3 regions of the Paenibacillus violae genome follow, and region 3 is predicted to be linked to each of the others. Evidence: riboswitches for the same ligand, from Rfam matches in the RefSeq annotation. Region 3 holds a riboswitch; each other region holds the start of a gene.
What was found. Region 3 has a riboswitch for cyclic di-AMP ahead of RQP52_RS27820 (hypothetical protein). Riboswitches for the same ligand answer to the same signal wherever they lie in the genome.

Region 1 (7,096 bases), on a different contig from region 3:
CCCTTTAGAGCCGGTTTCAACGAAGTATGGGAAGTTCGGTTTGTATCAAGAACCGCCGGCAAACCGTTTGATTGTGTTTAATAAGGATATGAAAAATCCGGAAGCTGCAATCAAATTGCTGGATTGGTGGATAGACAAAAACTGGTTCGATGTCAGATTCGGCACGGAAGGTGTTCATTACAAGCTGGTTAATGGTGTCCCTCAAACGATTGATGCTGAGAAGAATAAGAAGGAAACGATCTATGCGCCAGAGTATGCCGTGCTCGATCAATGGAGTCCGAAGCCAGAGGATTTCGCCGTGATGGCGGCAACGGATGCAATTTCACAAGAATATGCCAAAGTGCAGGGTGAATCGCTCAAGGTGGCTATGAAAAACAAATACAGACGCGATATTCCGTTCAACCCAACATTCCCTGAGCTGAGCGAAACTTCTACGTCATATGGCCCATTGTCTGATGATATTGAAACAAAAGTCATTACAGGTGGTGCCCAATATACGCCGCAATGGGGGATGGAGCAGCTTCGCAAGGAATGGAAACGTCTCGGCGGCGATAACGTTGATAAGTTAGCGCAAGATTGGTATCAGAACAATGTGAAAGGCAAGTAAACTTCATTGAAGGCTAAGCAGCCTCCCGATTCGAACAGGAGTTGGGGGGCTATTTCATTCGAATAAGGGAGTGTAATCAAATGACAATGGATGCAAATAAGATGCTGCTTGATCAGCTTAATAAATGGCACGAAGACTATACGCCTGAACTGCGGATGGTTCGCAAGCCTTTTCATACGCCGGGTTATCACAGTACGTTAAAAGATGTAGCGTTTACTCACCCCACCTTGGCAGCGTGTGTTTATGCGCTGGGAATGCTGGACAGCCGTCAGCCTCATCATATCGAAAGAGCAGAAGGCATACTAGAACAGGTAATCAGCCTGCAGGATCAGAATCCGGAGCATGCTACCTTCGGCATCTGGTCTTGGTTCTACGAAGAGCCGCTGGAGAGGATGGCTCCGCCAGACTGGAATTGGGCGGACTTCTGCGGAAAGCGGCTGGTGCTGGCCGAGCAGAGGCATTCCGATATCCTGAGCCCGGGTCTGCGCGAACAAATGAGGCATGCGCTTTATTGTGCATGCGACGCCATTATCAAGCGAAATGTCGGTCCTAGCTATACGAACATTGCCATAATGGGCGCCTTCGTTACGTTGCTTACAGGCGAGGTCTATGGCGAAGAAAAGTACTTGAATTATGGCTTGGAGCGGTTACGTCTTTTCAGCGAGTACACGAAACAGCTGGGAACGTTCCAGGAGTATAACAGTCCGACATATACGATCGTGGCGATACAGGAATTGTCGAGCATTCATACAGCGACCCGAGTTGCGGAAGCGAAACAGCTCAGCTCGGAAATGCTGGATGTGGCATGGGGGATGGTGGCCGAGCATTTCCATGTCCCCAGCAAGCAATGGTCAGGCCCGCACAGCCGTGCCTATCATACGATGATGACGCCGGAAGTTTTATCCTTCTTGCAGATTGCCAGCCGAGGTGAGTTGGACTTCATGCCAGTCGATCAACTGACATACAATCTGGATTGGTATGGCAATGATATTGGATGTCCTGAGAAGTACATACCGGCGTTCAAACGAACAGAGACAGCGGAACATGTACAAACAATTAGCAAAGACGAGGCTGGCGACATTGTTAACCAAGCAACTACGTATATGGAAGGGCCGGTTAGTGTGGGAACCTTCAGCAAAGATGTGATGTGGAATCAGCGCCGCAATTTGCTAGCTTATGTACGCAACGGTGATGCATCTACCTATATTCATTTGCGCCTGCTGAACGAAGGTTATGACTATTCTTCCGGTATCTATTCCAGTGTTCAAAAGGGGAAGGATGTGTTGTTCGGCATCGGATTTTGCACAAATGGCGGCAATACGCACATTGGGCTCGATCCCATTGATGGTGCCATCGAATCAGCGGACCTAAGAGTTCGCTTTGAGATTGGAGGAAGCCTGCATGAGGTTAGGGCAGAAGCTGTCTCGCGAGAAGCCGAAGCAGCTACAGTACACGTAGCAGAGCAGACGCTGCAGGTGAAAAGAATATTCGCAGCCTTTGACGGGGAACAGCCAAGCTGGGAGCTCAGGCAGGAACAGGATAAACTGTTCCTTGACTATGTTATCTACGCCGGCGAGCGGAAGAGATTTGCTTTTGATCGTATGCAGGAAGCGCTGCTTCTGTTTGCATGGCGTTTGGGCGAACAAGGAGAAGAGCTCGACACTTCGGCTTCCGTCTTAGAAGCGAACGCAGAGGTTCGGGCGGTATTCCGTACCCCTAACCGCTCGCCGCTTCAATTGACCTTACCGCTTAAACCTGCTGAGAAGATGAAAATGCTGCGGCCTCGTCCCTAACATTAAGAGAATGGAGTGATCACAGATGGCTAAAGGATCTACGATTCGTAACGAGTTCCATCCGTTTGTCGATGCCTACACGGGCCGATCTATGACTCGTTTGACAGCCCCGGAGCAGGTAAATCATCATCCTTATTTTTATTATAAAATGATTACAAACGACAATCGCTATCTCATTTACGCTAGTGAGCGAGAGGGATTCCGTCAGCTTTACAAGATGGATCTGAACGATGGATCGGCTCTGCAATTAACGGAAGGACCCGATATTCACGATTTCAGCTGCAGTCTGACGAGTGACGATAACTACTTGATCTATTGCCGAGATCAGCGGATTATGCGATTGGATATGACGACGCTGAAGGAAGACGTTCTCTATACATCACCTGCAGGCTGGAAATCCAATGCGAATCCCGGCCTCAGCTCAGATGACAAGTATCTCGTTCTGGTCGAAATTAATGAAAAGGATGTTGTACCGGGCAAAGGGGACTGGTCCAACTTCGAGCCACAATGGGCAGCGAAGCCGCACTGCCGAATCATCTACCTGGATATCGAACAGCGAACCAGCCATATCGCGCATGAGGAGCTGGACTGCTGGCTGGGGCATCCGCAAATTCGTCCCAATGACCCATCAACCATTTTATTTTGTCATGAAGGTCCTGGGCATTTGATTGATGCCAGACTCTGGCTAGTCCAAAAGGACGGGACGCTGCTGCGCTGTGCGAAGGAACAGACGCATGATGAGCTCATCACACATGAATATTGGCTTGCCGATGGCTCTAGATTCGCTTATGTGTACAGACATAAAGATGATCTCTATCACGAAAGTATCCGTTTCATGGACTCGGAGACATTAGAGGAAGAAATCTGGATGAATTGCTCTAAGTATTGCCACTTTATTTCGAATGCCAATCATACGATGATCGTCGGGGACGGGCAGCTGCCCGAGCAGCACTTCATCTATTTAGTGGATGTAGAACGGAGGCAAGAAGAGCGTTTATGCTCCCATGGAACTAGCTGGAAGTCATACGGTAACACACAGGATGCTCATCCGCATCCGGCTTTTTCTCCAGATGGCACATTTATCATCTTTACCTCTGATATGGAGGGCGTTCCTTGTATGTATAAAGTGGATTTGTGACAATGTTCGAGGCAGCCGGCTAGTTGCATCGGCTGCCTCAAATATATTTGACATTAGTTTGATGTCAAACTATAATACAGATATGAAACCAAGAGACGCTGTATCAATTATTTCCAGAATCAGAGAAAAGACCAATCGGTTTATCATAGCCGAGATGGCGAAATATGGGGTCGACGATATTGCCATTTCACATGGGGATATTATCTTTGCTCTATTTAAGATGCCTAGATTGACTATGGCGGAGATTGCCAAGAAAATTGATAAAGATAAGTCTACAGTGACTGCACTCGTAGATAAATTGGTCCGTCTAGGATACGTGACAAAGGAAAGGGACACCGTAGATTCAAGGGTCGTCTATGTTGCCTTAACGCCAAAAGGGGAGGAACTGAAACCGATATTTGAAACCATCTCAGAAAAAATGTTAGATGTATTTTACATGGACATTACGGATAAAGAAAAGGAAGAATTACTGAGAATTCTAACGAAAATTTATAACAATTTTTAAATTTTTTTAGACTAATAGTTTGATGTCAAACTATATAACGAGGTGAAACTTATCATGAAAGATTATACAAAAGATTTGCCAGATCATCGTGTGAAATATATCGGAGAAAATGATCTATTTATAGAAATTTTCGAGGGAGAGGAGCTACCGAAGGAAGCCTCCCAAAAACCTCCGCTTTTATTTGTACACGGTGCCTACACGGGCAGTTGGATGTGGAGCAAATACATCCCACACTTTATAAACAAGGGATGGAATTGCTATGTTATGAATTTGAGAGGTCACTACAAAAGTAGAGTGCTCGATTTGACAAATGTAACATTCGAAGATTATTTGGAGGATATGAAAGAGGTTTTGGCCGAGTGTGAGGCTCCACCGATACTCATAGGATTTAGCATGGGAGGAATTTTGAGCCAGAAGCTGGCTGAAACCAACGAACTTGCAGGCTTAGTGGTGATCGATACAAGCATAAGTAAGGAAGTTTATGAAGCTGTACCCTACAAAGAAATAGCTAGAAGGACAACAGGAGTATTAATGCCCGCACCATCCCGAGAAGAGAATTCCAGTATAGATGAATCAATGGATGACATTAATTTTCAGAGAAAGTATATAACTGTGGAGTCATTAAAAGCATTTAACGATTTTTATTTCTCTTTGGGGGCAAGCGGTGGGATATCGATAGACAGCAGTTTGATGGTTAATCCAGCCTTGGTTATTAAAGCAATTAATCGTGAAGAGGATGACCGGCGGGGAAAGGCGACAGCGGAGCATCTCCATGCAGAGTATACAGGACTTTGGGATACGACTCACACCGGATTGCTTGTTGGGCAAAGATATATGGAGGTAGTAGATCGGATCATGTTATGGTTACAAGGGATGTATGACTAAGGACATTGAATAGATAAGAAAATATTACTATTGCTTCTCGGTATACATTGGAGTAAATTGATAAAATACGCTTAATTCTTTAGATTAAAGAAGCGGGGGAACCAAGTTTCCTGGGGTGAGTACACAAAGTGAAGTGTTAGGGTTAACTTTCAACCCGAATCCGTCAGCTAACTTCGTCAGCGTAGAAAGAAATGGATAGAAACATTCAATGGAACATTGTGATTTGAGGTTCTATTCCCTCGCTTCCTTTTTCTCTTCTAGAGAAAATAGGAGGAACTAGACATGCTGCTTATGAAAGTAACCAAAGAATGGAAGAATCTTTTTCCATGGAAGAGAGCCAACGATTCCGTACAGCGCCAACATGAGATTCTTCATTTGAAACAGCGGTTGGAGACGTACGACATTCAATTTCCGAATTTGGCTTACCGGCCATCAGACGTCGAAACACAGACGTTAATGGAAATTAGTAAAACGGTCGCTCAAAATAATGAGCTGCTTAACCAACTGAGTTCAGAAAAGGAATTAGCGGTTGAACAATCGCTAGCCCATCTCGTCGGAACCACTCTCCAAATTTTACTGGATCACCTTAACTTTATCGTAGCCATGGCGCATATTTTCAGTGGTCCGTATCCTTGCCTCAGAGCGTACATCAGCCATACGAATTAACGATTTTCAACAATAGAGAAGGAGCTTGCCTGACGGCAGCTCCTTTTTCGTTTATTTTCGCGCATAGATACGGCCAAAAAAGCACTTGATAAGCTCCGCAACTTGCTGACTTTGCTCTTCCAGAACAAAATGTCCCCCGCATAAAAAGTGAGTTTCCACACATGTTAATAGTTCTCCGAAAGCAAGAGCTCCTTGCACCGTAAAAATAAAATCATTTTTGCCCCAGGTTATAAGCGTAGGAGGTTGATAAGTTCGCAAGTATTGCTGCCAAACAGGGTATTGTTCGACGTTGGTCCGATAATCGTAGCCCAATTCCAACTGAATTTGGCTATTACCGGGTCGATCCAAAAATAACTGGTCCATTAGGTAACCATCGGGACTAATTCGATAGGGATGACACACGCCCGTTACATACTGCATTTTTGTAAAATGAAAGGTTGCAAGCTGGGCAAAGGCCGCTTCAGTTGCAGGATTTCGATCCGCCCAAAGTGCTTTGAAAAGATCGAACGGTTTCCCTAATCCGTCTTCACTAACCACAGCATTCTGAATAACGAATCCTAGAATACGATGCGGATTCCGTACAGCCAGTCTGAAGCCGATAGGACCTCCATAATCATGGGTGTACAAAATATAGTGAGAAATACAGAGATTATCTATAAGCTTTTCAATCATAAGTGATAGATTCTCAAAGGTGTACGCAAATTCTTCAACGGAAGGCATACTGCTATTTCCGTACCCTAGATAGTCAGGAGCAATGACATGAAATCGGTCTGTGAGTTGAGGAATCAAATCCCTGAACATATGGGATGAGCTTGGAAAACCATGAAGAAGGATGATGGTTGGGTTGTACGGACTACCGGCTTGGCGAAAAAATAACTCCCAGCCGTCGATCTTCATTTTTTTATAATGAATCATCATTTCAACGTCCTCTCCAGCGAAGCGCATATTATTCCCTAACAAAAATATGTGAATAAAAGTTATTTAAGTACTTAGGAGCTAGATGACGTGGTACAATTTAACTTAAGTTATGCGAATTAGTTGTCATCTTCATTAAACTGGTATTCATCCATTGGAAAGGGAGAGATCAGCCATGAAACAAGAACTGCTAAATGAGCAATCGAGAAATCAAGCGTCCAGCACGCCAATTATTACCGAACTAAAAGTAATTCCAGTTGCAGGGCACGATAGTATGCTCTTCAATCTAAGTGGAGCGCATGCTCCATTCTTTACACGTAACATCGTTATCCTCAAAGACAGTGCAGGTCATACGGGCGTTGGTGAAGTACCGGGCGGCGAGAATATTCGTAAAACGCTTGAAGACACAAGCCCACTGGTTATCGGTCAATCGATCGGCCAATACAATAACATTCTTACTAAAGTTCGCAAGCAATTCGCTGATCGGGATCTGGGAGGACGCGGTTTGCAGACTTTTGATCTACGCATCACAATACACGCCGTTTCGGCGTTGGAAGCGGCATTACTTGATCTCTTAGGTAAATTCT
Region 2 (7,096 bases), on a different contig from region 3:
CAGCGGGTTCGCCGCCAGCTTGGCAAAAATGTCCGGATTCGCGGCAAGCCATCTCGCATTAACAAACAAGGTCGCCGGAATTTGCTCCTTGATCAAATAATCGATTAACTTCTCATCGTAACCGCTGCCTTCTTTGCCGCCGCAAGCGTCAAAGGTCAGGGCGATCACCTTATCCTGCGTCACCAGATGTGTCCGCACGCCGGGGATGTTCTCGCCCCATTTTGCCGGAACTGCCTTATGATAGCGTTCCACTAAGGTCTGGGCAAGCGAAGGCAACTTTGCAGGTAAGAGTGGTGCGTCAGTTGGCGCTGATATGTCTGTCGGTATTACTTTCGAAGTGGGCACCGGAGTGACGGCGCCTTGCACAACCGGCGCTGCAGATACAACAGAATCCGGCCTTCCCGACACAGCCGGTTCGTCCGCAAGCTTCATCGGCCCTCTCTCCACCCCACAACCTGTAAGCGCTATCAACGCACCCGAAAGAAAAAGGAAGCACACCAAGCGCTTCCTCATTTGTGTTTTCTCCAATCCAGCTTGCTCTTCTCGAGCAAGTGGCCGAAATCATTCTCCAGCCGTTTCTCCTCCGCCTTGCGCGCAGCCTCTGCTTCAGCTCTGGCAGCCTCTTTGCGAGCCTGCTCCTCAGCTTTCATCGCATCAGCCTGAGCCTTCAGCCCCGCTACGATATCAGGGCGCAGCAAATCTTTGAGTGTCGCAGGTTTATCTTGCGCGCTAGGTTCAGCGGTAGTGTTTGACCATTTCTTTTTTGCCATAAAAGGTTCACCTCTGTTCCATTTCTACATCCGGTTTACCCCTTTATTGTACACCTCTACTCATGCAAATGATAGGGCACCGTCGCAACGACGATATCTTTATCGGCTTGCAGCTTCGAGCGAATACGTGCGGCAGACTGGTTGTGGAGCAGGCGGTGCCACCATTTTTTCGGCATGAACTGGGGCAGGATCACCATGATCGATTGCTTTTCCGAAACATGGGTATCGACTCTTTCAATAAACTCAGCCAGCGGCTTCAAAATGGTCCGATAACGGGATTTGAACACGACAAGCCGAACGCCCGGATCCCACTTATCCCACTTCTCCTGCATCGCTTCTTCATCCTCATCCGAAAACGAGACGTAGAAAGCAATGACATTGGGAGATAAAGATTTGGCATAGTTCAAAGACTGCGCTACAACGCGGTGAATGCCCGCAACAGGTACAATGATTACAGGTTCCTTCACGCATACGCGTTCTTGTGTGATATCAATGCGCAGTTGTTTGGCTACATCATCATAGTGATTGCTGATTTTGGTTATTCCCCAAAGCAATAGCGGCGTCACAATAATAACAATCCAAGCGCCTTCACTAAATTTGGTAATACAGAAAATAATAAGAACGGCAAGGGAGACGATTCCCCCTAACCCATTAATAACGAACTTGCCGATCCAGCCAGCCGGACGTTCTCTGAACCACTTGCGGACCAAACCGCTTTGGGCAAGGGTAAAAGATAAAAAGACGCCAATCGCATAAAGTGGAATAAGTGCATCGGTTTTTCCTTTGAAAATGACGAGCAAGATACTTGCCAAAACACCTAACGTTACGATCCCGTAGTGAAACGACAACCGATCTCCCCGATACGAGAACATGCGCGGAAAGTTTTTATCCTGAGCCATAATGGATGCCAAAATAGGAAATCCGTTGAAGCTCGTATTCGCAGCCAATACTAGAATCAGCATGGTGCCAATCTGTGTGGCATAATACATGACGCCACGGCCAAACGCTTGCTCCGTAACCATCGACAAGACCGAAGTATGTCCATGCGGGTCAGGTGCAATTCCATAACCCAAGCTCAGCAAGGTGACGCCCCCGAAGACAATCGCCAATAGTGTACCAAGCGAAGCCAGGGTTCTCTTGGCATTCTTGACAGATGGCGTACGGAAATGCGGCACCGCATCGGATATCGCCTCAATCCCTGTCACGGCCGAGCAGCCGGATGAAAAGGCTTTTAGAATAACAAACAAAGTCAATGAGCTCGTCATCGAGCTGGGAACAACTTGGAATTCATGCATATTCATGGATCCTGTCAGCATATCGAAGATCCCTTTGCCGATCAGCAGTAAAATACACAGGATAAAAAAGTACGTTGGAATCGCGAACACCGTTCCGGATTCAGAAGTGCCCCGCAAATTCAGCCAAACCATCAACCAGACAAGCACTAAGGCTATGGGGACAATATAAGGCACTGTAACCGGGAATGCCGACGTTATCGCCTGCACGCCTGCTGAAATCGAAACCGCAACGGTTAACGTGTAATCAATCAGCAGTGAAACTCCGGTGAGCCTTCCCGACATCATGCCCAAATTTTCCTTGGCCACCATGTAAGCTCCGCCGCCCATTGGATAGGCCTCAATCACTTGGCGATAACTTAAAACAAGAAGCATGATTAAAGCAATAATCGAGATTGCAATCGGCAATGAGAAAGCAAAAGCAGCAACCCCAACAGTTGCAAGCTCTAGCAAAATTTGCTCCGTGCCATAGGCTACCGAAGACAGGGCATCTGAAGACAGGATGGGCAGAGCCTTCCATACCTGCATTTTCTCAGATTCCAGCTCCGCTGATTTCAGCGGTTTGCCGAATACAATCTTTTTCAATGAGTCACTTGTCATGCTGTGAAATTCCTCCAAATAACCTAGTTTTCAGCTTGATTTCCTTTTTTAGGCGCAAAAAAACACAAGGATAGACCTTGTGCTTAGCCACATGTTCTCCTTTCTCACGACCGCTTACGAGGTTAGCTGACGGGTTCGGGCTGCGAGAAATCTGCCCTAAAGGTAGCTGCCGCATGCGACAAGACACACCTTACTCACCCCGTTGAAACCTATGGTTCCCCCGCTTTTCTAATTAGAAAATTAAGCGAAATATTCAACTGTTAACGTACGAGTTGATACTACTCTCTTATTGGCTCATAGTAAAGGAGAGAATAATCTTAAAAAAGATTATTCCCTCCCCGCATTCATTTGATAATCCGCTTACAATGATGTAATCCTTTCAGTATCTCTGTTTTACTAGCTTATTGTCTGATTCATTAGATTTTCGGGTATTTCAGCAAAATTAATTTCTCACATGACGCTTCCTTGTGGCTTGTTTTTGCTTAAAAATCATCTTTTTGAAGATGAGTGGGATACCGCCAATGAGAAATAAATAGCGGGCATCGATTATCTTTTTGAGGAATGCGGCCAGCCTGCCTTTCACTTTTTTGACCTTCAGGATACCAATTGCTTCTCCGCGACCAAGCGAGGCGACCGTGCCTTTGTAATCGTAGGCAAAAGGTCGTAATGGCTTTCCACTCAGTGAATAGTATAAATTTTTTGCCGTATTACAACCTTGTTGGACGGCGATTTGGGCATTGGCGGGGTATGGCGTGCCTTCCGGGCTCATGACAATCGAGCAATCACCCGTAATAAAAACATCGGGAAACTGCAAGGAACGCAAGTAGTCATCCACTTTGACCCTGCCGCGTTGGACGTGGAAGCCCGCATCTTGCAGCAAGGAATTCCCACGAACACCTCCCGACCAAATGACCGTGCCGGCAGGTATGAATTGGCCGTCTCCCAACAGCACGCCGCCGGGCTCGCATGCCTTGATGGCGGTAGATAATTTATATTGAACCCCTTTGCGGCGCATCACGTCCATGCCGTATTCCACGAGGTCATTCGGCAATCCTGGCGGCAAAGCAGTAGGCGATGCTTCGATATTGATGATCTGAACAAGGGAAGGATCGACGTCAAACATGTGGCAAAGATCAGGAATTCGGTCAGCCAGCTCCCCAACAAACTCCGTGCCTGTAAAACCAGCGCCTCCAACAACGATTGTCAAATATTCCTTATGCTTGGAATCCAATTTATATTTAGCGAACATATACTGTGTATGCTGACGAATGAAGCGAACACTGTTAATGCTGTTAATTGTCATCGCATACTCGCGCAATCCCGGAATGCCGAAGGTTTCCGTCTCACTCCCAAGCCCCACGACCAAGTAGTCGTAGGTGAGGACTTCGTCCGTCAGAACCACCTTTTTTTCCTCAGGTACGATCTGCTGAACCGTTGCTTTGATAAAATGAATTTTCCGCTCATCGATCAGATCCTTAATTGCTACACGCGCATTCTCATGATGATCAGTGCCGGCTGCCGGCATATGCAGATGTGTCGTCATGTAGTGATAGTCGTGTTTGTTCACCAGCGTGACCGCCACTTCATCTGCTTTGATCAGCTTCTGCAGCCTTATTGCCGTTACAAGCCCACCGTACCCAGCTCCCAGAATAACCACCTTCGGTCTACTCATCTGAATCCTCTCCTCCGATTACATCATCTTTTTTCTCTACCATCGTTGGTGAAAAAGATCGACCAAACCATCCAGGGTTGTCATGTGAAAAAAATCACATACTCGTTCAGGGCGTACACATGGTTTGGCTCATCATTAGTATATGTGCCTCTTTCCTAAAAATCACTGGAACATTGCCTAGCTTGGTCAAAAAAGGCTGTGTGGTATGGGGGGCGGGTGCAGCGGCATAAGTGCGCGGGGCGAGGGGATGCGGGACGTAGGGCGAGAGCGCGTGGCGGGCACGTGGCGGACCAAGACATTGAACGGCGTGGCGAGCGCATGGCGGGGCTAAGGAGTTGGACCGCGGGCTGGCGATGCCTCGCCTCTTCTCATTGGATAAATTCCAATGAGAACTCCTTTTTGAGGCCGGATTTCCGCGTTCCGTTGGATGAAATCCAACGAAGCACGCCGCAACAGCCCACAGGATGCCAATTTCCCCCTACCTATTGGATTTCATCCAACCAAACCAGCATTTTAGCAAGGAAATTCGCACTTTCATTGGATTTTCTCCAACGGGAATCCACCCGTTCACTGCTCACCCTCAGCCTCCAACCTGGTTTTATCCTCTAACCGGCGCAAGCGAAAGCTGTTCATGCCCGCCACGCCCAACTCTTCCAGCAGGCCAAAATTCGCCCATGCGCCTACGACAGCTCCAATGCCAGGGACAAGCTGCAGCATTTTACGGAAATCAATAGTGTCCCGATATTCCTGCTGCAGCTGCTGCCAATCCACTTGATCCATATAGGCATCAGACGGCGGAAAGCCGCTTGCGACCTCGTGCCAATTCTTGATCGTGTCTAATAGAGCAGGTTTTTTCGCTGGACTAGAGAACGCAATTTGAAACACATACAGGATAAACAAACGCTCTCTATAGTCCTTCGTGGAGTAGCCATAAGCGTGCGCAAGCTCGAACAGAAATTTCAACTTGATCCCGATCAAAATCGGGAAGTCTGCCAGGCCGAGCAGAATCCCTCCCGCTCCCGTACCTGCTCCCTCGGCAGCCGCAATCTTTTTATAAAGCGACAGCAGTTCCTCTGCTTTCGCATCACTTTCAGCTAGAGAAGCGCCTACAAGCGGGTCATTCTGAGGGATATAGTTCATCCCGAACAATGTCGTCTGAAACATCCCTCTGACGGTGGCCGTGATCGTTTTGTGCACCTTTTCCGGGATGAGCTTATTGATGTTTGTGGAGACGGATTTCGAGGCTTTTTCAAGCAAATTTGGGGTCTTCTGTTGACGTATTTCCCAGAGCTTCACTTTACGCAGCATTTGCTGCTCATAGATGGTGTAATCAGAAAATTTCATGCTTGTCACCGCCGTCCGAGTTTCTTAGTCAAAGTATAGTATACGGGGCTTGCATCCTCAAGATTCCCCCTCGATCTACAGCCGCCAAGCACAAAAAGAGCAGCTCCTCCAGAATGAGCTGCTCTCTCCCTATTAGTAACGCATAACGATCAGCACGCCAAAAACAACTACGCTCCAAATAACGATCAACGTGTCCTTGGGCTGCCAGCTCAGTGTGCTTTTTTTCAGCAGCTGCTGCTTGCCATCGATTTTTTTCATTTCCATCGCTACGGTCATTTGCTCAGCTTTGTGAAACATGGCGAGGAGCAGCGGTACAACCAGCGCCGGGATATCTCGCATGCGTACCATGCCGGGTCTGATCGCTGCTTTGCCTCTGGCCCTCACTATCGCCGAAAATCGCTGCCACTCCCGCAAAATAAGCGGGATGAACCGAAACAAGAGCGAGACTGCCAAAGCAAATGACTCCACCGGCAGCTTCATTTTGCGAAAAAAAGACAGCGCCCAATTCAGTCCCTGCACAAGCTGACCATACGGCGTAGACACGGCCAGCCAGTAGCCGGCCATCAGGATCAGGAACAAGCGCGTGAGGACGAAGCCCGCGCTCCACGCGCGCTCTGACGCGAAGCCAAGCGGGAATGGCCCGTCGGCCGTCCTCCACTCCAAGCCGGCCAGCACAATGGAGAGGAACATGAAGATCACGAACGGGACGGCGATCTTCCAACTGCCGCGAATCGCGGCGCGCGGAAGCCCGAGGGACGAGAGGCCCAAGAGCAGCGCAGAAGCCGCGAGGCCGCTCCACACCTGCAGCTGCATCGTTCCGATGACAAGCAGCAGGTAGAGCAGCCACTTCGCGCGCGGATCCCGCGCTAGCCACGCGGCCTGCGGCGGCGCCGCTGGCGCAACGCGCGCGGGCTTCGGCGCTGCCGCTTGCGGCGCCGGCCCCGGGCTTGCGCTGCTGCGCTCGCGCAGCGCCTGCAAGATCGCCGGCGCAGCCAGCTCCGGCGCGAGCAAATCCGGCGCGATGGCGATGCCGCGTCGCGCAAGGGCTTGAGCGGCCTCCACGCAGCTCGGGAGGCCGACACCCGCGCGCGTGAGCAGCTCCGGCGCGCGGCACAGCTCTGCCGGCGACCCGTCGAAGACGAGCTCGCCGCGGTCTAACACGAGGACACGGTCTGCCAACGGCAGGAACGTGTCCAGGTCGTGCGTGGCGATGACGTAGCCGCCACGCTTCCTTTCGCGAATCATGCGCAGCAATTCGCGAACGGCCGCCGCCTCGAGGCCGGCGGTTGGCTCATCCATGAGGAGCCAATCCGGCGCCGTGGCGAAGGTTGTCGCCAGCGCGAGCCGGCGCTGCTCGCCGCCGCTTAGGCCAAACGGCGAGCGCTCCAGGGCGAAGACGCCGCGGGGGTCGAGGTCGG
Region 3 (7,096 bases):
AATATCGCTATCATTTGTTAAGAGACGGGGATCATCAATGAGATATGTCAGCTTTAAATTCCCGTAAAAGTACGGTTTTAGGACCACGGTTACCCTTTGTAATTACTGGGGTAGTGGATCCACTATCAGTTTTGGTTTGGATGAAATCGCCAGTCAGCAAGTTATAGTCATCTTCATCGGTAGCTGCTGTAGCTCCATCGTAAGATGTTTTTGTAAGTCCAATTAGATACCAATCATTATTTTGGAACCGAAAACGGTATTTGTCAGACCACTTCCAACGACTACCTCCAAAGTCACTAAGCACTATTGAGCCTCGATCGATGATTATATCGTCAAATGGATCACCGAATGTGCCACCCTCTTTGCCTCGAAGGACAACATGATCTGCAAGGATTGATAAAGTATAATTCCCATTACCAGTACCGAATGCAATCATTAACGACCTAGGCGAATCAACATCGGTAGTTTCTGTTTTTTCGATAACAGCAGCAATGTCAGGGATGCCGTCTTTATTTAGATCACCTTCGGCTATTGCTGGTTTATCTTTTGACTTCTCTAGATAGTACCAACCAGTTGGAATTAATGACTTTAAGTCCTTTGTTAGTTTCTCTGGTGTCGGTGAGCTTGACGGTGTAATTGAGAATGTAGGCTGAGGAGTTGGCAGCTCACCAGTTTTATTGGGAACTGCAGGTTCTTTTGTTGCTGGGTTAGGAACACTATTTGGAAAGCTTGTTTCTGAAATTACGTTACTATTCTCGTTACGACTATTGTTAAGGTTTAAAGGCCCGGTATTATCCTTTTTACAACTAGCTAGTATAACCGCTATTCCAACAATACACATGAAGATTATCGTTTTTTTCAAAATGTAGCCCCCAAAAACTATGTTATTTTTTTCAATTATAACTTTTTTCATAAAAATACTAAATATGTTCTACTACCCTTTAGCTTAATGCCCGCGGCCAGCTTACAACTCTATTTTAACGGGACACAAGATATAGTACTGGCGGCAAGGAAATACTTCAATTTCAGAACTTACGGCAAAAATATGCTTCAAAAATGAACTAGTTTAAACGAAAAAAGCCTAAAATCGTCTGATTTTAGGCAATTAAATGATTCAAATTGTGGCAAAGAAATAGTTCAAGTTTCATTGAGTGAGGCTTGAATCATTACTTTGCCGGCAAGGAAATGCTTCAATGGACCGACGGCAATGAATTGCTTCAAATCTCACTGATGGTTTTACAATATATTATTAGCCCATTAAATGGTATCTATACCTGAAAATCAATTGTAACGGCTCGCGGATCACGGGGGCCTCAGCCGCAGATTCCGTGTTGTTCATTGAACTAACGTTCCCCGTTAGTTCAAACCACTCTTCCTCGTGGGACGCATTCTTGTTCTTGTGATCATTGCCAATAATAGCAGCAAAATAATTATTAAAAATGAGTTAAAGCCATAATATAAGTAAGTAAATTTCATTCTCTTAAGCCATTCACTCACCAAATAACCGGACATGGAAATTTTTTCTACATGAGACTCTAGTTGTGGGTATGAACTAATCTCTGAATTCGATAATAACGGAAACTCCATAGCTGATCCACTTGCAAGAGGTGCGTAAAATTCAACCCAAACTATATTGGTCCAACGATCTGTTTTGTATCTCATGTCACCTTCAATATTGTTATAATTCCATCGAAAACTCGCAAGCACATTTAGCAAAACAATAATAGTAGTAAGCGTAAACAACATTAACTTTCTTTTTTCCAAAATTCTCCTCCTACCTCGCTCAGGTCAGTCTTCTTAGTATTTAACTAACGTTCCCAGTTAGCTTATCGACTTGCACCATTTAAGAACTGCCTCATCAACTTCATCAATATAACCAACATCTTCGGTTAAATTCCAAAATAAAATTCTATCTGTTTCATTATTATTTTTAAACGGGACTATGTAATCCAGCTCAGTATAAAAAATGGGATTATATTTTATTGTACCATCTGGTTTCCTAACTTTTAGTAGGCCTTTAAAATCCATATCTTGAACAACCTGTGCTGTTTCTTCAAAAAGCTCCCGTATAGCGCATTCTTTAGCCGTTTCATTATCATTTCTTCCTCCGGCAGGTACTTCCCATTGTTTCCTCCATGTGTTAAAACAAATTAGATAATTCCCGTCGTACCTCACCACTGCGTACGAACCTGCTAATGGCTCATAATTTATTAGTTCATGTTCATTCAATGAAATGCACTCTATAAGTTCATAACCATTTTTATTAATAATAGCTGTCAATAAAAGCCCTCCTTTATCCCAAATTATACCATATAATGAGCGAGAGTTATTGAGCATAACTGCCCTTTAGTTCAACGAGGCTGCCGATAAATGCCGGCAGCCTCGTCTTCGTTTCTTATTGAACTACCTGTCCCGTTCGTTCAACTAAAAAAACACCGTGTGACAGCACATGGTTGAGCTTAGTTTTATTTCTCTATCTCTGAATGCAACTCTACGATTTTCACTTCCGGATCATAAGTTGCCAGTACCTCTATTAGTTCCATATTTGTTATAAAAACGAAATGATATATGTCCTCTTCCCGGTAGATCCCACAATTTTCTTCATGAAGCCACCGGATGTACGGAGAATTTTTAATTTTAAAGAAGCGCCAGTCCTTGTAAAAATCCTCGCCATACTTAATATTTAGATCTACAAGTAATTTTAAACGGTTCCCCTCATCAGTTGAGCGATAAGAAAAGACAAATTTATTAAACGTCACATTAACCAATTTACCTTCTTCTTCTGTTTCAAAAGAAATTAAAAGTATATCGTCATCTCTAGTAAGGCGTTTTAGATAGGTTGCTGCCGGGAGTACATCCAATTTCTCAGGTTTCCATTTTGACCATTCTTCAACCAAGTAACTCCCTCCATAATAGTGAGGACATTTCTTTACCCTCAATAAAATCACACTTCGCCAATCAGCTCACAACCATATTTCAACATAATCTTATTAATGATAACTGCCCATTACTTGAGAAATAGCTACCAACCCACTGGGCTGGCTTCCTTCTTATAACATTGATTGAACTATCGTTCTGCGTTAGTTGAATGTTCTTCACATGCTCAACCGATGTGTCCAAGTCTTCAAATTAATTCAAAAATAAATTCTTCTGCAATTACAAATGAACCTCCAAATATTAAGCTTTTTACTTGACTAACGGGTTTGTCATTTTCACCAACCTTTTTGCTCTCTTAAAGATGTAATATGAGCGATATGATGTTTGCCGTGCCAAGCGTAAGTGGCTATAAGTTTTTCTATGGTTATAAAACCACTGTCAGGGTGGTTGATAGTCTTTTTAAGTTCTTTCTCGTCAAGTGATTTTAATAATACAACTAAACGCTTATGTATGGATGAAAAAATATTTAATGATACTTCAATGGGTAAACTATTATCCGATAATTTCGCCCAAGAAACTTCATCGTAAGATTTTATTGTTGGTTGTTCCTCGGTTAATCCTAACTTAACCCTCATGTATCCGTTCATATGTGCATCTGCTAAATGATGTACAACCTGACTTAATTTCCAGCCATCTTGTCGGTAGGGAGTTGCCAGTTGTTCTTCTGTTAAACCGTTTACAGCTTCAAATAATTTCATCGGTGCTTCTTCTATTTCACCTATCCAGCGTTTAACATCATCGCTGGTTATTACCTCTTTTATAGTAAATTTACCAATTGGATATTGACTATTCATAATTATCCTCCTCTTTTTGCCACTTTAAGTACATTTTATCAAAATATCAAAACTTCTTCTACTAACCTGCCCTTTAGTTCAATGAAAAAAGCAGGCTGCCTCAGCTGCCTGCCGTATTTCAAGTATCGTTTTCTGTTATTGAATTATGAATTAAATGTGAAGGACTTCCATAACATACGATCAAAAAAAGCTAGTTATGACGGGCTTAATGTAGAATTAGCAACCTAAAAATACAGCTTTATCCTTCAACGAAACTCATATAATACTGCTTTTAATCTACTCTCTGAGGCAAGGATACGGACCACCAAAAATATGAGCCATGGTTACGATAAATTTGTGATGTTCCTCCAAAATTTTTAGGGAAATGCCGACGCGATTGGCTAGTAATTGTTGATCCGCTAATTCCCGTTCCAAACTTAGCTGGTTTAGCAAGTTATTGTTTTGTCCGACCGTTTTGCTTATTTCCAATAAAGTCTGTGTTTCGACGCCTGATGGCCGATACGCCAAATTGGAAAATTGAATGTCGAACTCCTCCAGCCTTCGCTTTAAGTGAAGAATCTCTTCTTGACGTTGTACAGAAGTGTTTAATCTTGTCGATTGAAAAAGGTTCTTCACCTCTTTGGTTACTCTCTTAAGAAGCATGTCTAATTCCTCCTTTTTTCTCTTGAACGAAAAAAGGAAGCGAGGGAATAGAGCCCTAAATATAAAGGAACCCATTTAATGTTTCTATCATTTTCTTTCTACGCTGACGAAGTTAGCTGACGGATTCGGGTTGAAAGTTAACCCTAACACTTAAAAAGTGTACTCACCCCAGAAAACTTGGTTCCCCCGTTTCTTTAATCTAATATTTTTTATGTCTATTTTCAACTAATAGTTCAATTTTACTGCGGTTAACGCAGCAAGGTCATCGATCATATGCAACCCTAAATTCCTTTATTGAACAAACGTTCTTCCGTTAGTTTAATCAAATACTGTAGTTGAATGAAATGCAAGATACAGGGGCTCTCTGTAAAAAACTTACTTCTTGAACCATGATGTGTAGAGTTATGTACCAATCCAATGAGTTTGTACTTGAAAAAGGAGCTGTGTGCGCAGCTCCTTCGCTGTTTTAGAATGGTTTTCTATAAACCTTGATGATACGTGTACCGTTTCGGATAAGCCTTTGCGCCTGAGCTAGGTTGATCCGCACTAAGACGGAAATGTCGCTCGTCGCGTTTTCCACGTCGAATACCTTGAAAATCCGTCCGTTGGCAAACAATACGCCTTTCAACTCGACTTTCGTTGTCCTAGTAGGTTTCGGATCTACTTTTGCAAATGTCGTACGCTTTACACCTGCACGAAGGAGTGCTGCTGCTTGTTGTGCGGTCGTCCGCACTCCAAATACTGGATCAATTTCAACTCCAGTTGTTATCGCCTCCACCTCAACAATCATAAAAAAACGATCGCCGATCTTAGCTATGCTATTTGCTCCGATATTTATCGGTTGCGCCATGTTTCATCACCCCCTCGCACTACAATATGAGGGGATGCAATCGGGGGCATGATATAATCGTCTATTTATCCGTTCATACCGATAAATGTGCAAAATGCTCGTATTTGATTTACTCCATTCTTCTGCCCTTTACTTCAACAAAAATGGCAACTGATCATCCGGATCAGCTGCCATTTTGTTGTTCTCAACTAACGTTACCCGTTAGCGTAACGCACTACCATTGAATTGATCTCATCAGCCAGTTCAAGAATTTCCTTCCATTGAGATGAGTGCCTCACCGCATTAATATTCCATTCATCACCTTGCTGTAATGCTAGAAATTTACTTCTTAAAGTTGAACTTTTAAACATTATTTCATAACTAATTAGCCCATCATAGACTAATTTTTTTAAGTTGTCGGTGTGTAAAAATGTTATAGCACCAATATCGAACTCTTCAAAGATGTTATATCCAATTACCACATCGTCAGAGTCTAATAGGTAAGTTCCGCATCGCTTAATCGTATCAACATACAGTACATAAAGTTCTTCTATTGATATTTTCTTCATCACATCAATCCCCTTACTTAATGAAACATAAGCTTGGTAACTATACCGCATATTTAAACTAAATATAATTCTCCAGTTAGCTCAATGGTTAACAGGAATTAGACCCCCTCAAAAATGACTTCGGGTATGTTTGGATTAGCCCTTTTTAATTTGTATTTTTGTACTCTAGACAATTCTGGTTGGTAAGAAACTTTCGATATGTTAAAATGATTTTTCATTAATTTATTAAAAAGGTCACTAATGAATCCAAACCATTCTGTTTTTCCTGTTGTCATTTCCTTATTACTATTTAAAAATACGTAACCGTCAGACCTATAGAACAATAATAGTGCTGTTCCAAACTCGCAATACCTATTCTCCGCTAACCAATTTGGCAATTCAAAACCGTTATCCCAATTATAATTCAGTGCGATGGCATGCAATAATTCTGGGTTTTCAATACGACTGATTACTTGTTTCACGTATGTAGGATTCTCATTCTCCAAAAGCTCAGTGTTCCATTCTGTACTAGACATAGTATCATCTCCCCACAGAAAGATTATATCATACCCCGTTTATCTGCCCTTTACTTAAAAGAAAAAGAGAACAGCTGCCGTCCGCGGCGATCTGCTCTCTGGTTATTCAACTATCGTTCTTACGTTAGCGTAACAACACTCAAATATGGTGTCTAAGGTACGGTTACTTTATTTTAATTCTTTTCTAGTTCCTAAAACCAATAAAATGATACCAAGCACAGTGAGTGATGGGACATAAAAATTATCAATAAATCCTGGCATTTTTGGAATTGGAGTTTGCCCTTGTAATTGACCAGCCATAAAGCCAGCAGCCTTTATATTCCCAGATATATTTGCAGCTGCACGTTCAATTGTATAGATTAAACCAGCTGAGGTAATAAAGAGTCCTCCTAATACCATAAATAAAATGCTTGATTTAAATAACGCTTCTCTGACCATTTGTTTTATCACTCCTTAAAACTTATGTTTTAGTGCACTTAAATAAAAGTATATCACTAAATTGGATAATTTTCGGATAAATTGTTAATGAAATCGAGATTTTTATTCATTCTAGAATGCTGCCCGTTCGCGAGGAAAAGGCCTGCTACGCGGTAGCCCTTTGAAAATTTAAAATTTTTTACCCGTTAGTTCAATCATTAATTATTTCTATCTTTTTAGCACTCGCCTGTGTTGGAAAAGACTCATTAATTCCACCATCTACCCAATATCTTACTTTTTGTCCTACTGAATGTTTTGAGGTCGAAGTTTTTAGCCAAATAGCATTTCCTGAATAGCTCCCTGATATATCTCGCCATTTTTTACCCAAATCGG

Region 1: it holds a riboswitch for cyclic di-AMP, as region 3 does, so the genes downstream of both, RQP52_RS08890 (hypothetical protein) here and RQP52_RS27820 (hypothetical protein) in region 3, are expected to answer to the same signal.
Region 2: it holds a riboswitch for cyclic di-AMP, as region 3 does, so the genes downstream of both, RQP52_RS16755 (APC family permease) here and RQP52_RS27820 (hypothetical protein) in region 3, are expected to answer to the same signal.

What each region holds. Positions count from the first base shown of each region.
Region 1 is NZ_JAWCUD010000002.1:425,012-432,107, reverse strand. It holds gene RQP52_RS08915 (extracellular solute-binding protein) at 1-607, shown strand, start outside; gene RQP52_RS08910 (hypothetical protein) at 688-2,400, shown strand; gene RQP52_RS08905 (oligogalacturonate lyase family protein) at 2,426-3,538, shown strand; gene RQP52_RS08900 (MarR family winged helix-turn-helix transcriptional regulator) at 3,600-4,043, shown strand; gene RQP52_RS08895 (alpha/beta hydrolase) at 4,098-4,928, shown strand; cyclic di-AMP (ydaO/yuaA leader) riboswitch at 4,987-5,124, shown strand; gene RQP52_RS08890 (hypothetical protein) at 5,211-5,594, shown strand; gene RQP52_RS08885 (alpha/beta fold hydrolase) at 5,646-6,509, opposite strand; gene gudD (glucarate dehydratase) at 6,685-7,096, shown strand, end outside.
Region 2 is NZ_JAWCUD010000005.1:175,732-182,827, reverse strand. It holds gene RQP52_RS16765 (polysaccharide deacetylase family protein) at 1-513, opposite strand, end outside; gene RQP52_RS16760 (YqkE family protein) at 510-770, opposite strand; gene RQP52_RS16755 (APC family permease) at 827-2,662, opposite strand; cyclic di-AMP (ydaO/yuaA leader) riboswitch at 2,759-2,919, opposite strand; gene RQP52_RS16750 (NAD(P)/FAD-dependent oxidoreductase) at 3,105-4,334, opposite strand; gene RQP52_RS16745 (EcsC family protein) at 4,902-5,678, opposite strand; gene RQP52_RS16740 (ATP-binding cassette domain-containing protein) at 5,811-7,096, opposite strand, start outside.
Region 3 is NZ_JAWCUD010000011.1:306,927-314,022, forward strand. It holds gene RQP52_RS27795 (hypothetical protein) at 35-862, opposite strand; gene RQP52_RS27800 (hypothetical protein) at 1,357-1,764, opposite strand; gene RQP52_RS27805 (NUDIX hydrolase) at 1,822-2,280, opposite strand; gene RQP52_RS27810 (hypothetical protein) at 2,466-2,897, opposite strand; gene RQP52_RS27815 (YfiT family bacillithiol transferase) at 3,213-3,731, opposite strand; gene RQP52_RS27820 (hypothetical protein) at 4,008-4,373, opposite strand; cyclic di-AMP (ydaO/yuaA leader) riboswitch at 4,461-4,588, opposite strand; gene RQP52_RS27825 (hypothetical protein) at 4,840-5,223, opposite strand; gene RQP52_RS27830 (hypothetical protein) at 5,418-5,771, opposite strand; gene RQP52_RS27835 (DUF4274 domain-containing protein) at 5,870-6,286, opposite strand; gene RQP52_RS27840 (hypothetical protein) at 6,455-6,724, opposite strand; gene RQP52_RS27845 (YobA family protein) at 6,915-7,096, opposite strand, start outside.